DNA from 4 places in the Streptomyces sp. NPDC004542 genome. Region 1 is predicted to be linked to each of the others. Evidence: riboswitches for the same ligand, from Rfam matches in the RefSeq annotation. Region 1 holds a riboswitch; each other region holds the start of a gene.

Region 1 (3,740 bases):
TTCGCCGAGGAGGGGCCCACGCCCGAGGAGATGGAGCGCGCCCAGGCCCAGTTGGAGCGCGAATGGCTGGACCGGCTCGGCACGGTCGCGGGCCGTGCCGACGAACTCTGCCGGTACGCGGTCCTGTTCGGTGACCCGCAGCTCGCCCTCACCGCCGTCCAGCGCGTCCTGGAGGTGACCCCCGAGGAGGTCCAGGAGGTCGCCAAGGCCCGGCTGCGCCCCGACAACCGGGCGGTGCTCGTCTACGAGCCCATCTCCGCGGAGGCCGCCGAGCGGACCGAGGACGTGGACGTGCCCGAGGACCCCGAGGCCGAGGCCACCGTGGAGACGGGCTCCGACCGGAACGACAACGAGGAGGCGGCCAAGTGAGCGAGCTCGCCGCGATGGATTTCCACCCGCAGCCCCAGGCGGGCGAGGCCAGGCCGTGGGCGTTCCCGGCCCCCGAGCGCGGCGCGCTCGACAACGGCCTGACCGTGCTGCGCTGCCACCGCCCCGGCCAGCAGGTCGTCGCCGTCGAGGTGCTCCTGGACGCGCCCCTGGACGCCGAGCCGACCGGCCTGGACGGCGTCGCCACGATCATGGCGCGGGCCTTCTCCGAGGGCACCGACAAGCACTCGGCGGAGGAGTTCGCCGCCGAGCTGGAGCGTGCGGGCGCCACCCTCGACGCGCACGCCGACCACCCCGGCGTCCGCCTCAGCCTGGAGGTCCCGGCCTCTCGCCTGGCCAAGGGGCTCGGACTGCTGGCCGACGCCCTCAGGGCGCCCGCGTTCGCCGACGGCGAGGTCGAGCGGCTGGTGCGCAACCGCCTCGACGAGATCCCGCACGAGCTGGCCAACCCCTCCCGCCGTGCCGCCAAGGAGCTGTCCCGGCAGCTCTTCCCGGCCACCGCCCGCATGTCCCGGCCCCGCCAGGGCACCGAGGACACCGTCGCGAAGATCGACTCGGCGGCGGTCCGCGCCTTCTACGAGCGGCACGTGCGGCCCGCCACCGCCACCGCCGTCGTGGTCGGCGACCTCACCGGCGTCGACCTCGACGAACTGCTCGGCGAGACGCTGGGCGCGTGGAGCGGCTCCGCGGCCCAGCCGCGCCCGGTCCCGCCGGTGAGCGCCGACGACACCGGACGCGTCGTCATCGTCGACCGGCCCGGCGCCGTCCAGACCCAGCTGCTGATCGGCCGGGTCGGCCCCGACCGGCACGACCGGGTCTGGCCCGCCCAGGTGCTCGGCACCTACTGCCTCGGCGGCACCCTCACCTCCCGCCTGGACCGTGTCCTGCGCGAGGAGAAGGGCTACACCTACGGCGTCCGCGCGTTCGGGCAGGTCCTCAGGTCCGGGCCCGAGGGCAACGGCGCCTCGATGCTGGCCATCAGCGGCTCCGTGGACACCCCGAACACCGGTCCCGCCCTGGCGGACCTGTGGACGGTGCTGCGCACGCTCGCCGCGGAGGGGCTCACCGACGCCGAGCGCGACGTGGCCGTGCAGAACCTCGTCGGGGTGGCGCCGCTGAAGTACGAGACGGCGGCGGCCGTGGCGAGCACGCTGGCCGACCAGGTGGAGCAGCACCTGCCGGACGACTTCCAGGCGACGCTGTACCGGCAGCTCGCCGCGACCGGCACGGTGGAGGCCACCGCGGCGGTCGTCAACGCCTTCCCGGTGGACCGCCTGGTGACGGTCCTGGTCGGGGACGCGGCGCAGATCAAGGAGCCGGTCGAGGCCCTCGGCGTCGGCGAGGTCTCCGTCGTGCCGGCCGACTAGCCGGGCTACACCGGGCGACCGGGCCACAGCGGCACGCGCGCGGGGCCCAGGTGACGACGGCTCACCTGGGCCCCACGGCGTTCCCCCGGGTTCACCCCCCATGTCCCCGGCCGGATGTCCGGATTGAGGCGGAGGCTGCCCGTCTGCCCTGTGGCGTGCGCTACAAAAACCCTGTTCCGTTTGAGGATCGAAAGTCGCGGCCCTTAGCGTCATCCGGGCTGTCCGTCAGGCACCGCGCCGCACCCGCGGCACCGGACAGCCATCGCCGAGTCCCCGTACGGCGCGAGCCAGGGGAGCCGGGGACCCATCGTCCCCTGGGGTGAATCGGGCGCCCGCGCACACCGCGAGGGGGTCCGTAGGAGACCTTCCTGCTCCGAACCCGTCAGCTAACCCGGTAGGCGAGAAGGAAGGAAAGGACCAGCCACTTCATGGCGTTCACCCGCGCCTCCGGGAAGCACCGCCGTCCCGGCCGCATGCACCGCACCACCGTCCGCGCGGCGGGCGTCGCGGCCCTTGCCACCACCGGCGCCGTCGGCACCCTCGCCGCCCCGGCGCTCGCCGCGGAGCCCGTGCCCGCGCCCGAGCAGACGGCCCTCACCCCGGTCATCACCATCAGTGAGTCGGTCCCCCAGCAGATCGACGCCCAGGCAGCCGCCCAGAAGGAGGCCGCCGACCTGAAGGCGGCCGAGGAAGCGGCGCGGAAGAAGGCCGCCGAGCAGGCGCGCGAGGCGAAGGAGCGGGCCCGCGAGGCCAAGGAGCGGGCGGCCCGCGAGGCCGAGCGCAAGCGGCTCAACGCCTTCGTCATGCCGGTCACCGGCTCCTACGTCTCCACCGGCTACGAGGCCAGCAGCTCCCTGTGGTCCTCCGGCTCGCACACCGGCATCGACTTCCACGCCGCGAGCGGCACCGCCGTCCACGCGGTCGGTTCCGGCACGGTGGTGTCCACCGGCTGGGGCGGGGCGTACGGCAACCAGATCGTGATCAGGATGGCCGACGGCATGTACACCCAGTACGGCCACCTGTCGTCCATCGGCGTCTCGGTGGGCCAGCGGGTCACCCCGGGCCAGCAGATCGGCCTGTCCGGCGCGACCGGCAACGTCACCGGGCCGCACCTCCACTTCGAGGCCCGCACCACCCCCGAGTACGGCTCCGACGTCGACCCCGTCGCCTACCTCCGCAAGCACGGCATGAACGTCTGACGAAAGCCCGCGCCCACCCCCTCCCGAAGCCCCGGTCCGAACCGGGGCTTTCGTGGTTTCCGCGCGTCCTCTCACCCCGATCCCGCTGTCCCGCCATCCCGCTGTCCAAAAAATATCCATGGATTCCGACCCGCCGTCGGAAATTCCCGCCCGCTGGAATAGAGTCACGGAAAGAGCGTCCAGCGGCGACGTTTCTCGCGGATTAAGGCGGAGGTCGGTCATGCGTATTCCGGCGCACTCGGTATGCACGGCGATCCGGGACGACATCGTGGCCGGTGTCCACGAGCGCGGCAGCCGCCTGACGGAGGAACTCCTCGCCCGCCGCTACGGCGTCTCCCGCGTCCCCGTCCGCGAGGCCCTGCGCACCCTGGAGGCCGAGGGCTTCGTGGTGACCCGGCGGCACGCGGGCGCGTGCGTCGCCGAGCCGACCGAGCAGGAGGCGGCCGACCTGCTGGAGATGCGCCTGCTGATGGAGCCGCTCGGCGCCGCCCGGGCCGCCCAGCGCCGCACCGAGGCCCACCTCAAGGTGCTGCGGGGCCTGGTGCGGCTGGGTCAGGAGCGGGCCCGCCGGGGCAACAGCGACGACCTGCGTTCCCTGGGCGGCTGGTTCCACGAGACGCTCACCCAGGCCTGTGGCAGCCATGCGCTGATCTCCGTGCTGACCCAGCTGCGGCACAAGATCGCCTGGATGTACGCGGTGGAGGCGCCCGCCGACCCGGTGGAGGTCTGGGCCGAGCACGGCGCCATCGTGGACGCGGTGGCGCGCGGCGACGGCGAGCGCGCCAGG
Region 2 (3,740 bases), on a different contig from region 1:
AGCCCCAGCCAGAACAGCACGAGCGCCAGGTGCGCGAGCCACGCCGTGGCCGTCGCCCGGGCCAGCACGGCCCCCAGCGCGGCGATCGACTCCGTGGCCACACAGCCGAGGAACACCGCCCCCGGCATGCGCCGCTCCCACCGCCGCAGGACGTGGACCAGCAGCACCGGCCAGAGCGCGACCGCCAGCGCGAGCAGCGCCCCGGCCAGGACCTGCCGGCCCAGCAGCGCGAAACGGGTGCCCAGCACCGCCGTGGCGGCCACCGCGGTGAGCGCGCTCGGCGTCGGCGCCGCCCGCCGCTCTCGCAGCAGCCACAGGGCGAAGCCGGCCGCGAACCCCAGCCAGGCGGCGCAGGCCAGTCCCAGGGCGGCCTGGGACAGCACTGCGCGACCCGCCTGCTGGAGGGCCACCGACACGATCCCGGTCGCCATGACGGCGGCGCCGGCCGCCGGTGAACGCCGGGCCCACCGGGCCCATCGGACCCGCAGGGGCGAGGCGGTGCCGTGCATGGCCCGATGCTAGGGGCCCGGTGGCTCAGGCCGGCCGCACCACGCTGTGGATGATCGATTCGCCGGCGTAGTAGATCGACTCCTCCCGGACGTAGGCGCCGGGCTTGGGGGCGTGGATCATCATGCCGTTACCGATGTAGACGCCGACGTGGCTCACATCGTCGTAGAAGAAGATCAGATCACCGGGCTGGGCGTCAGCCAGGGAGACCGTGGTGCCCACATCGACCTGGTCGTAGGTGGTACGGGGCAGGCTGACGCCGGCGGCCTTCCACGCGGCCTGGGTGAGGCCGGAGCAGTCGTAGGAGTCGGGGCCGGTGGCGCCCCAGACGTACGGCTTGCCGATCTGGGCGCGGGCGAACGCGATCGCCTTCTCGGCCTTGGTGGCGTATGTGGAGGACGACGGGGCCGACGAGGACGACGTGGAGGTCGGGGAGGACGTGTCCGACGAGGAGCCGGCCGGGGCCGACGCGTCGGACGAGCCGCTGTCCTGCTGCTGGGCCTCCGCCTGCTTCTTCGCGAGTTCCGCCGCCTTGCGCGCGGCCTCCTCCCGCTGCTGCTTCTCGATCGCCGCGAGCCGCGCCTTCTCCTGCGCCGTCAGCGTGGACAGCAGCTCGCGCGCCGTGGCGAGCTTCTTCTGGACGGTCGACTTGGCGGCCTGCAGGTCGTGCTGCGAGTCGGTCAGCGTCGCGAGGCTCTCGGTGGCCTCCCGCCGCTTCTCCATGGTCGCGGACTGCTCGGTGACGTAGTCGTCGACCGCGGTCTTCTGCCGCTTGGTCAGCCGGCTCATCAGCTGGGCCTGGTCGAAGTAGTCCTGCGGGGTGTCCGCGAGCAGGAAGGTGGCGGTGTCGGGGAGGGTGGCCCCGGTCCGGTACTGGGCCGCGGCGAACGAACCCAGCTTCTCGCGCGCCTTGTTCAGCTTCTCCGTGCGCTTGGCCACTTCGTCGAGGAGCGTGTCGACGCGCCGGCGCTGCTTGCCGGTCGTCTCCTTGGCCGCGTTGTACTTCTCGGTCGCCGACTCCGCCTGCCGGTACAGGTCGTCGACCTTCTTCTCGACCTCCTCCAGGCTCGGCTTGCCGCCGTCGGCGGACGGGGCGGCGCCCGCCGTCTGGGAGAACAGGGCCACGGAGGTGAGGGCGGCGGTGGCGAGGGCGGGCTTGTGCAGGCCGGCGGGGCGGGACTTGCGGTGCGACGCCAACGGAGGCGACTCCTTCCAAGGTTCCGCCTACCGGGTTAGCTGTCGGGTTCGGGCGGGTGGTTCGGAAGGGTTGCCCTACGGCCGTCGTCCCCGTGGGGAAGGCGAACCGATTCACCCCAGGTCTCGGTGTGGGTCCCCGGCTCCGGCTGCCGCAAGGGGGCGCACCGGACTCGGCGGAGGCCGCGCGGCCCGGCGGGGTTCGCCGGTGAGGGTCGTGCGGCCTGGCGGAACGCTAGCCAACTCATGTGTCTCCTGTGAAGGTTGGTGCACGATATGTCCGATACATTTTCGTGACCCGAGACGGGCGTGTCGCTGTGGTGACCAGGCGGCTCCGCAGGGTGAGGGGAGCATTCCCCGAGGGGTCCGAGCTGTCCGAGGTGCTCGCCGGTGTGTCCCCGACGCGTCCTCGAGGCATCCGTCGGCCAAGTTCCGAGGGCGGCGGCCGGTTGTCGGTGGGGCGCCCTAGACTCGTAGAGCGATGAGCAGCCTCTTTGACGACAGCTTCCTGGCGGACCTCCAGGCCCCTCGCGGGCACGAGGAGGAACCCCCGCCACCGCCCGAGGACGATCACGCTCCGGAGCCGGTTCCGGACGATCTGTTCGGCGGGAAGTTCGACCTGCCGCCGGACCGGGACGCCTACTACCGGGACGGCGCCCACCGCCCGGCCGTCGACGCGGCCGCGCTCCTGGAGGGGCTGAACGAGAACCAGCGTGCCGCCGTCGTCCACTCCGGCTCCCCGCTGCTCATCGTGGCCGGCGCGGGCTCCGGCAAGACCCGCGTGCTCACCCACCGCATCGCCCACCTGCTCGGCGAGCGGGGGGTCCACCCGGGCCAGATCCTGGCGATCACCTTCACCAACAAGGCCGCCGGCGAGATGAAGGAGCGCGTCGAGCAGCTCGTCGGCCCGCGGGCGAACGCGATGTGGGTGATGACGTTCCACAGCGCGTGCGTGCGCATCCTGCGCCGGGAGAGCAAGAAGCTCGGCTTCACGTCGTCGTTCTCGATCTACGACGCCGCCGACTCCAAGCGCCTGATGGCCCTGGTCTGCCGCGACCTGGACCTCGACCCCAAGCGCTACCCGCCGAAGTCCTTCAGCGCCAAGATCTCCAACCTGAAGAACGAGCTGATCGACGAGGAGGACTTCGCCGCCCAGGCCGCCGACGGTTTCGAGAAGACCCTCGCCCAGGCCTACGCCCTCTACCAGTCCCGGCTGCGCGAGGCCAACGCCCTCGACTTCGACGACCTGATCATGACGACGGTCAACCTGCTCCGCGCCTTCCCGGACGTCGCCGAGCACTACCGCCGCCGCTTCCGCCACGTCCTCGTCGACGAGTACCAGGACACCAATCACGCCCAGTACGCCCTCGTGCGCGAGCTCGTCGGCAACGCCGCGCACCCGGTGGACGTGCCGCCCGGCCCGGACGACCTCCGGCCCGCCGAGCTGTGCGTGGTGGGTGACGCCGACCAGTCGATCTACGCCTTCCGCGGCGCGACCATCCGCAACATCCTCCAGTTCGAGGAGGACTACCCGGACGCGACGACGATCCTGCTGGAGCAGAACTACCGCTCCACCCAGACGATCCTGTCCGCGGCCAACGCCGTCATCGAGCGCAACGAGTCCCGCCGCCCCAAGAACCTGTGGACCAACGCGGGCGCGGGCGCCCGCATCACGGGCTATGTCGCCGACACCGAGCACGACGAGGCGCAGTTCGTCGCCGACGAGATAGACCGTCTCACGGACGCGGGCGAGGCCAAGGCGGGCGACGTCGCCGTCTTCTACCGCACCAACGCCCAGTCCCGTGTCTTCGAAGAGGTCTTCATCCGGGTCGGCCTGCCCTACAAGGTCGTCGGCGGTGTCCGCTTCTACGAGCGCAAGGAGGTCCGGGACGTCCTGGCCTACCTGCGCGTCCTGGCCAACCCCGAGGACTCGGTCCCGCTGCGCCGCATCCTCAACGTGCCCAAGCGCGGTATCGGCGAACGCGCCGAGGCGATGGTCGACGCCCTCGCCCAGCGGGAGAAGATCAGCTTCCCGCAGG
Region 3 (3,740 bases), on a different contig from region 1:
GGAACTCCTGCGCTACGACGGCCCGGTGGAGCTCGCCACCTGGCGGTTCGCCACCCGGCCGGTCACCGTCGGCGGGCAGGACATCGCACCCGGCGACCCGGTCCTCGTCGTACTCGCCGCCGCGGACCGGGATCCCGAGCGGTTCGCTGACCCGGACGTCCTCGACCTCGGACGACGTGACAACCAGCACCTCGGTTACGGCCATGGAATCCACTACTGCCTCGGCGCCCCGCTCGCCCGGCTGGAGGGCCAGACCGCACTCGCCACCCTCCTCACCCGCCTTCCCGACCTCCGGCTCGCGGTGGAACCGGCCGATCTGCGGTGGCGTGGGGGACTCATCATGCGCGGACTGCGCACCCTGCCCGTGGAGTTCACGCCCGTGCGGTGACCGACGGGTGAGCGGGGAAGGGCCCGCGCGAAAGATGACACGCGCTCAACTTTGTGATCTTCACGTGATCTGCGCGGCATTAACTTGTGACAAGTGATCGTCTGCCGATACGTTCACTCGTCAGCGCGGCGTCTCTCCGCAGTCGCCGCGCTGGTCACTGCTGTCTTGCGAAAGGTCACCGCATGCTCTCCGGGAACGGTCGCCACCGTCGCCCCCGTCAGGCTCCGGCCCTCCTCGTCGCGGCCGGAGTGACCGGCTCCGCCATCGCCATCCCGCTGCTCGGCGCATCCGCGGCACACGCGGCCGACGGGACCACGTGGGACAAGGTGGCCGAGTGCGAGAGCGGCGGCTCGTGGAGTGCCAACACGGGTAACGGCTACTACGGCGGTCTGCAGATCTCCCAGGACGACTGGGACAAGTACGGCGGCCTCGCGTACGCCGCCGGCCCGGACGAGGCCAGCCGTTCGCAGCAGATCGCGGTCGCCGAGAAGATCCTCGCCGACCGGGGCACCGAACCCTGGACCACCTGCGCCCTGCTCTCCGGTCTCACGTCGAACTCCGGTTCGGTGAACGTGGACACGGGCGTCGGAGGGTCCGGATCATCCGGTTCCGGCGATTCCTCCTCTTCGTCCAAGTCGTCTGACGCGTCTGGCGTGAAGGGGTTCAAGAGCTCCAAGGGCTCCAAGGAGTCCGCGGATTCTTCGGACACTTCGTCTGGTTCATCGGGTTCGTCGGGATCGTCCGGTTCTGGTTCCAGCTCCTCGTCCTCGCGCGACTCGGGCGCCGGTGCCGCCGGCTCTCAGGATGCCGACGACTCCTCCGGCTCCACCGGTTCCGGCGCGTCGGACAAGTCGGCGTCCTCCGGTTCCGGGAAGCCCCAGGAGGGCGGCAGCTCGTCCTCGATGTCTCCCGAGATCGACAAGTCGGACGATTCATGGCAAACCGGCGGCTCTTGGAGTCTTGTGGACACCGGGGCGATCAGTGGCGGCCGTCATCGGGGCGACAGTGCGGACGAAAGCGTGACAAACGGTCAGGACGGCGCCACCTCCGGCCGTCACGCCGCACGCGACTACACCGTCCGCGCCGGTGACACCCTCGCCTCCATCGCCGACTCCCTTGACCTCGAGGGCGGATGGCGCGCGCTCTATGCCGCGAACAAGGACGCCATCGGGGCCGACCCGAACAACATCGCCGCCGGTCAGACCCTGGAACTGAGTGTCGAAACGGGTGCAAAGTAGCGGGAGTTGACACCCCATTTTGGGCTTGTTGTCCGGTTTGGTGAAAGTGTGGGATGAGTCTCAGAAGCCCTGATCGTCTTTGAAATTCGGCGGATCGCGTGTCTACGGTCGTGACCGCTCGCCAACGCGGGCCCCGGCCGCCGCAACGCCGAATCCTGCCAGCGGCTGCCCGGGAACAGTCGTCGCGTCAAGCGCCGTAGGCAGGAGCGGGGGACCCAAGGTAGGCGCCGGGCCCGGAGGTCGACAGACCACCGGGGACGGCTAGGGGTGGAGCCGTGCCTCGCACGAGAACCGTGCGAGTTACGGCCGGGCAACTCAACCGGCCCGAACCCGACAGCTCACCTCGCAGGCGTCGGTGAGGGGATCGATCCATGCTGTTTTCCGGCAAGGGCAAGCACCGCCGTCCGTCCAAGGCCGTCCGCGCCATCGCAGTCGCCGGTGTCACCGGCGCCGCCGTCGCCGCCCCGCTGATGGCGGCCGGCAACGCCTCCGCCGCCACCGCCTCCGAGTGGGACACGGTCGCCCAGTGCGAGTCCGGCGGCAACTGGTCCATCAACACCGGTAACGGCTACTACGGCGGTCTGCAGTTCTCCGCCTCCACCTGGGCCGCGTACGGCGGCACGCAGTACGCCCCCCAGGCCAACCAGGCCTCCAAGGCCCAGCAGATATCCGTCGCCGAGAAGGTCCTCGCCGCGCAGGGCAAGGGTGCCTGGCCGGTCTGCGGCAAGGGCCTGTCCGGCGCCGCCTACACCGGTTCGAGCAGCGGCTCCGCCGGCTCTTCGGGCTCCTCCGGCTCTTCGAGCTCCGCCGGTTCCTCGGGCTCCGCCGGCAGCACCAGCCGCTCGGCCGACCAGCAGGCCGCCTCCCGCTCCGCGGAGCGCCCGGCCGCCAAGAAGACCGTCACCACCCCGACCGGCAAGAAGGTCAAGAAGGGCGACGGCGAGTACAAGGTCGTCAAGGGTGACACCCTCAGCTCGATCGCCGCGAAGCACCACGTCGCCGGCGGCTGGCAGAAGCTGTTCCGGCTGAACAAGGACATCATCGCCGACGCCGACGTCATCTACCCCGGCCAGCAGCTGCACCTGAAGTGACACCCGGCTGGTAGCAGAGCCACAGCGCCCTCACATCCGTGGCCCCCATGATGGGACCCGTGAGGGTCCCGCCCCCGTCCCCCGTGGGGCTCCCCGCCCCGGTGCGTGTTCCCCCGCACGCACCGGGGCGGGGTTTTCTCTTCCCTCCTCCCCTCCCTCCTCCCCCTCCCCTCTTCTCCTCCCGCCCGTTCCCCTCCCTCCCGCTCCTTCTTGTCCTTCGACTTGTCCTTCGACTTGTCCTTCCGCACGAATTTGCCTCCCCGCCCTTTGTTCCGGGCAGGAACAATGTGTACCGTCGCCGTGTCCACGGGACGGTCGGTCGGCTGCTGACGCCCCGGGGACGGTTAGGCTCTAGTCGCAAGGCACACCAGCCCCGCACTTTCAGCGTCACATCCAAGAAGGAGATGCTCGTGCCGTCCATCGACGTCGTCGTAGCCCGGGAAATCCTGGACTCCCGAGGCAACCCCACGGTCGAGGTCGAGGTCGGCCTCGACGACGGCAGCACGGGTCGTGCCGCCGTCCCGTCCGGCGCCTCCACCGGCGCCTTCGAGGCCATCGAGCTCCGCGACGGTGACCCCAACCGCTACCTGGGCAAGGGCGTCGAGAAGGCCGTCCTCGCCGTCATCGAGCAGATCGGCCCGGAGCTGGTCGGCTACGACGCCACCGAGCAGCGTCTGATCGACCAGGCGATGTTCGACCTCGACGCCACCGACAACAAGGGCTCCCTGGGCGCCAACGCCATCCTCGGCGTCTCGCTCGCCGTGGCCCACGCCGCCTCCGAGGCCAGCGACCTCCCCCTCTTCCGCTACCTGGGCGGCCCGAACGCGCACCTGCTGCCGGTGCCGATGATGAACATCCTGAACGGCGGCTCGCACGCCGACTCCAACGTGGACATCCAGGAGTTCATGATCGCCCCGATCGGCGCGGAGTCCTTCTCCGAGGCGCTGCGCTGGGGCGCCGAGGTCTACCACACCCTGAAGAAGGTCCTGAAGTCCAAGGGCCTGGCCACCGGCCTCGGCGACG
Region 4 (3,740 bases), on a different contig from region 1:
GTCGGCAACGGCGGCGACGCGCGCGTGGAGCTGCTGCGGGCCGACGCCGCCACCTGGACCCTGCCCGACCGGGACGGCTGGCGGCTGTCCCAGCTGCACGGCCGGTGGGCCGCCGAGTCCCGGCTGACCAGCGCGGCGCTCACCCACGGCGAGAAGGTCATCGGCAGCCGCCGCGGTCACACCGGCCACCAGCACCTGCCCTGGGTCGCGCTCGACACCGGCGCCGGCGAGGAGCACGGCGAGGTCTACGGCTGCGCCCTCGGCTGGTCGGGATCCTGGCGGATCGCGGTCGCCCAGCTCCCCGACGCGCGCGTGCAGATCACCGGCGGCGCCGGCTACGACGACTCGGGTCTGCTGGCCCTGGCGCCGGGCGAGTCGTACACCACGCCCGTTTTCGCGGGCCTGTGGAGCGACGCCGGCTTCGGCGGTGCCAGCCGTGCCTGGCACGCCTACCAGCGGGCGTACGTCATCCCGGACGCCGACCGGGACCGGCCGGTGCTGTTCAACTCCTGGGAGGCGACGAACTTCGACATCTCCGAGGAGCAGCAGGCGACCCTCGCCCGGCGGGCGGCGGCGATCGGCGTCGAGCTGTTCGTGGTCGACGACGGCTGGTTCGGCGCCCGCACCAGCGACCGCGCCGGCCTCGGCGACTGGACGCCCAACCCGGACCGTTTCCCCGGCGGCCTCAAGCCCCTCGCCGACTCTGTGCACGCCCTCGGCATGCAGTTCGGCATCTGGGTCGAGCCCGAGATGGTCAACCCGGACAGCGAGCTGTACCGCGCCCACCCGGACTGGGTGCAGTTCCAGCCGGGGCGGAAGCGGACGGAACTGCGCAACCAGCTCGTCCTGAACCTCGCCCGCGAGGACGTCCAGCAGTACCTCTGGGAGCAGCTCGACGGGCTGCTCTCCAGCGCCCCGGTCGACTATGTGAAGTGGGACTTCAACCGCTGCTTCACCGACGCCGGCTGGCCCGGCGAGCCGTACCCGCAGCGCCTGTGGGTGGACCACGTCCGCGCCTTCTACGGCCTCCTCGACCGGCTGCGGGCGGCCCACCCGGGCGTCGCCTTCGAGTCCTGCTCGGGCGGTGGCGGACGGATCGACCTCGCTGTCATGAGCCGTACGGACCAGGTGTGGACCTCCGACAACACCGACCCGCTGGACCGGCTGGTCATCCAGCACGGCTTCAGCCAGATCCATCCCGCGCGGGTCATGGCCGCCTGGGTCACCGACAGCCCGAACACCCAGCTCAACGGTCGGGTCAGCTCTCTGAAGTTCCGCTTCGTGAGCGCCATGGCCGGGGTTCTCGGCGTCGGTGGCGACCTCTCCGAATGGACGGAGGAGGAGCTCGCCGAGGCCCGGGAATGGGTGGAGCTCTACAAGGAGATCCGCCCGGTCGTGCAGCGCGGCGACCTGCACCGGCTGCGGCCGCCGGAGGGCGGGCTGAGCGCGGTGCAGTACCTCCTCGGGGACGAGACGGTCGTCCTCGCCTGGCTCCAGGCGCAGCGGTACGGGGAGCCGGTGCCCGCGCTGCGGCTGCGCGGCCTCGACCCCACGGCCTCCTACGAATGCCGTGAAACGGGAGAAGTCCACCGAGGTGCCGTCCTGCTGCACCACGGGCTGCCCACGGGGCTGCGCGGCGACTTGGATGCGACGGTCATCCGCTTGCGTCGTATGTGAGCTGTATGCACTGATTGCACCTTTCATCGCAACTAGCCAGGAAATAAAGGGTCATGTACGTCGAGTGGTGAGGAGCGTCATATTCGTGACCGTCCGTCGCGCGTCATGCCCACGTAATCCGCGTCGATTCCCGGGGAATCGAGGCGGTGCGGAAGAAGGGAATGCACGGAGGGTGACCGGGATGTCCCGTAACGGATCAAGCGAAAGGCGGACAGAGGGAACCAACTGCTTGTCCCTTCGCATCCTGCTCGCTTACGTTCGCCAGCAATCCGGACGGAACGCCGAATCCTGCCGCCGCCCGGAGCCCGGACACACTCACCCGTGCACGGCAGGAGCGGGGGACCCACCAGGCATGACGGCCTGTCCCGGTCTCCAGGACGGCCAGGGGTGAAGCCGCGCTCCGCGCGCGGCCGGGCAGCTCCAGCCCGAACCCGACAGCTCACCTCGCAGGCGCCGGAGAGGAATTCGCCATGCCCGCGAAGGGTAAGCACCGCCGTCCCAAGAACCGGCGTTTCACCCGTTCCATCGCCGTCGCCGGAACCGGCGGTGCCGCGCTGGCGCTGCCCCTCATGGGGGCCACCGGCGCCCATGCGGCCGTCCCGGCCGCCGCCAAGGACTCCGTCTCCGGGAAAGCGGTCCAGGCCGCGCCGGAGACCGGGAAGAAGGCCGCCGCCCCTGCGGGCGTGCGCGTCTACACCGTCCGCGAGGGCGACTGGCTCGCGAAGATAGCCCGTGAGCAGAACGTCAGCGGCGGCTGGCACCGGCTCTACGCGGACAACCGCGAGGCCGTCGGCGGCGATCCCTCGCTGATCCACCCCGGCCTGGAGCTGAGCCTCGGTGAGCAGGCCGCCGGCACCGGTGCCGACTCCGCCGCCCCGGAGAAGACTTCCTCCTCCGCGCACCCGACGACGCAGTCTGCCACGCGCTCCGCGACGCGGCCGGACGCGCAGCCCGAGCCGGCGTCCGCCGCGGCGCCGAACGCCGCCACCGGCTTCACCCTCCCGGTGGCGGGTGCCACCGTCGGCACCCGCTACCACGTGCCGGGCGGCATGTGGTCCAGCGGTTACCACACGGGCGTCGACTTCGTCGTCCCCACCGGCACCCCCGTCAAGGCCGTGGGCGCGGGCACGGTCGTCTCCGCCGGGTGGGGCGGCGCCTACGGCAACCAGGTCGTGATCCGGCTCGCCGACGGCTACTACGCGCAGTACGGCCACCTCTCCGCGATCTCCGTCTCGGCCGGGCAGAGCGTGGCCGCGGGCCGGCAGATCGGCCTGTCCGGCGCGACCGGCAATGTGACCGGCCCGCACCTGCACTTCGAGATCCGCACCACGCCGAACTACGGCTCGGACGTGGACCCGGTCGGCTACCTCCGCTCGCACGGCGTGCCCGTCGCCTGACCCGTCGCGCCGCTCAGGCTGCCGAAGGCCGGACCTCTGATCCCCGGGTCCGGCCTTCGGCGTGCTCCCGGTGCGCTCCGGCGTATTCCCGTGGGGCACATGTCCGCGAAGTGGCTTATCTCACCGTCCGTCAACCCCTTATTACGGTCGCGTAGGTCACACCGAAAGGTGAATCATGGGCCGACGTGGCAGACGATTCGAAGAGTGACAGCAGATCAGTGATCGGGTCGTACGTGGCGGTGGGGGACAGCTTCACCGAGGGCGTGGGCGACCCCGGCCCCGACGGGGCCTTCGTCGGCTGGGCCGACCGGTTCGCGGTCCTCCTCGCGGACCGGCGGCCCGAGGGCGACTTCAGGTACGCGAACCTCGCGGTACGCGGCAAGCTGCTCGACCAGATCGTGGCGGACCAACTCCCGCGCGCGGTCGAAATCGCCCCGGACCTGGTGTCCTTCTGCGCGGGCGGCAACGACATCATCCGCCCCGGCACCGATCCCGACGAGGTGGCCGAGCGTTTCGAGCTGGCGGTGGCCCAACTCGCCTCCGTCGCGGGCACGGTCATGGTGACGACCGGCTTCGACACCCGCGGCGTGCCCGTGCTCAGGCACCTGCGCGGCAAGATCGCCACGTACAACGGCCACGTCCGGGCGATCGCCGACCGGTACGGCT

The links. Region 1 has a riboswitch for cyclic di-AMP ahead of ABZX30_RS14540 (M23 family metallopeptidase). Riboswitches for the same ligand answer to the same signal wherever they lie in the genome.
Positions count from the first base shown of each region.
Region 2: linked by a shared signal. The riboswitch ahead of ABZX30_RS01150 (NlpC/P60 family protein) and the one ahead of ABZX30_RS14540 (M23 family metallopeptidase) in region 1 are both predicted to bind cyclic di-AMP.
Region 3: linked by a shared signal. The riboswitch ahead of ABZX30_RS05630 (transglycosylase family protein) and the one ahead of ABZX30_RS14540 (M23 family metallopeptidase) in region 1 are both predicted to bind cyclic di-AMP.
Region 4: linked by a shared signal. The riboswitch ahead of ABZX30_RS15885 (peptidoglycan DD-metalloendopeptidase family protein) and the one ahead of ABZX30_RS14540 (M23 family metallopeptidase) in region 1 are both predicted to bind cyclic di-AMP.

Region 1 covers NZ_JBEXLP010000020.1:76,653-80,392, reverse strand. Annotated here, with positions in the region: gene ABZX30_RS14550 (pitrilysin family protein) at 1-369, shown strand, start outside; gene ABZX30_RS14545 (pitrilysin family protein) at 366-1,754, shown strand; cyclic di-AMP (ydaO/yuaA leader) riboswitch at 2,008-2,169, shown strand; gene ABZX30_RS14540 (M23 family metallopeptidase) at 2,183-2,953, shown strand; gene ABZX30_RS14535 (GntR family transcriptional regulator) at 3,174-3,740, shown strand, end outside.
Region 2 covers NZ_JBEXLP010000001.1:242,314-246,053, reverse strand. Annotated here, with positions in the region: gene ABZX30_RS01155 (tellurite resistance/C4-dicarboxylate transporter family protein) at 1-509, opposite strand, end outside; gene ABZX30_RS01150 (NlpC/P60 family protein) at 535-1,704, opposite strand; cyclic di-AMP (ydaO/yuaA leader) riboswitch at 1,712-1,890, opposite strand; gene pcrA (DNA helicase PcrA) at 2,183-3,740, shown strand, end outside.
Region 3 covers NZ_JBEXLP010000006.1:37,103-40,842, reverse strand. Annotated here, with positions in the region: gene ABZX30_RS05640 (cytochrome P450) at 1-388, shown strand, start outside; gene ABZX30_RS05635 (transglycosylase family protein) at 571-1,626, shown strand; cyclic di-AMP (ydaO/yuaA leader) riboswitch at 1,809-1,993, shown strand; gene ABZX30_RS05630 (transglycosylase family protein) at 1,998-2,717, shown strand; gene eno (phosphopyruvate hydratase) at 3,122-3,740, shown strand, end outside.
Region 4 covers NZ_JBEXLP010000023.1:86,130-89,869, reverse strand. Annotated here, with positions in the region: gene ABZX30_RS15890 (alpha-galactosidase) at 1-1,677, shown strand, start outside; cyclic di-AMP (ydaO/yuaA leader) riboswitch at 1,984-2,143, shown strand; gene ABZX30_RS15885 (peptidoglycan DD-metalloendopeptidase family protein) at 2,148-3,074, shown strand; gene ABZX30_RS15880 (SGNH/GDSL hydrolase family protein) at 3,293-3,740, shown strand, end outside.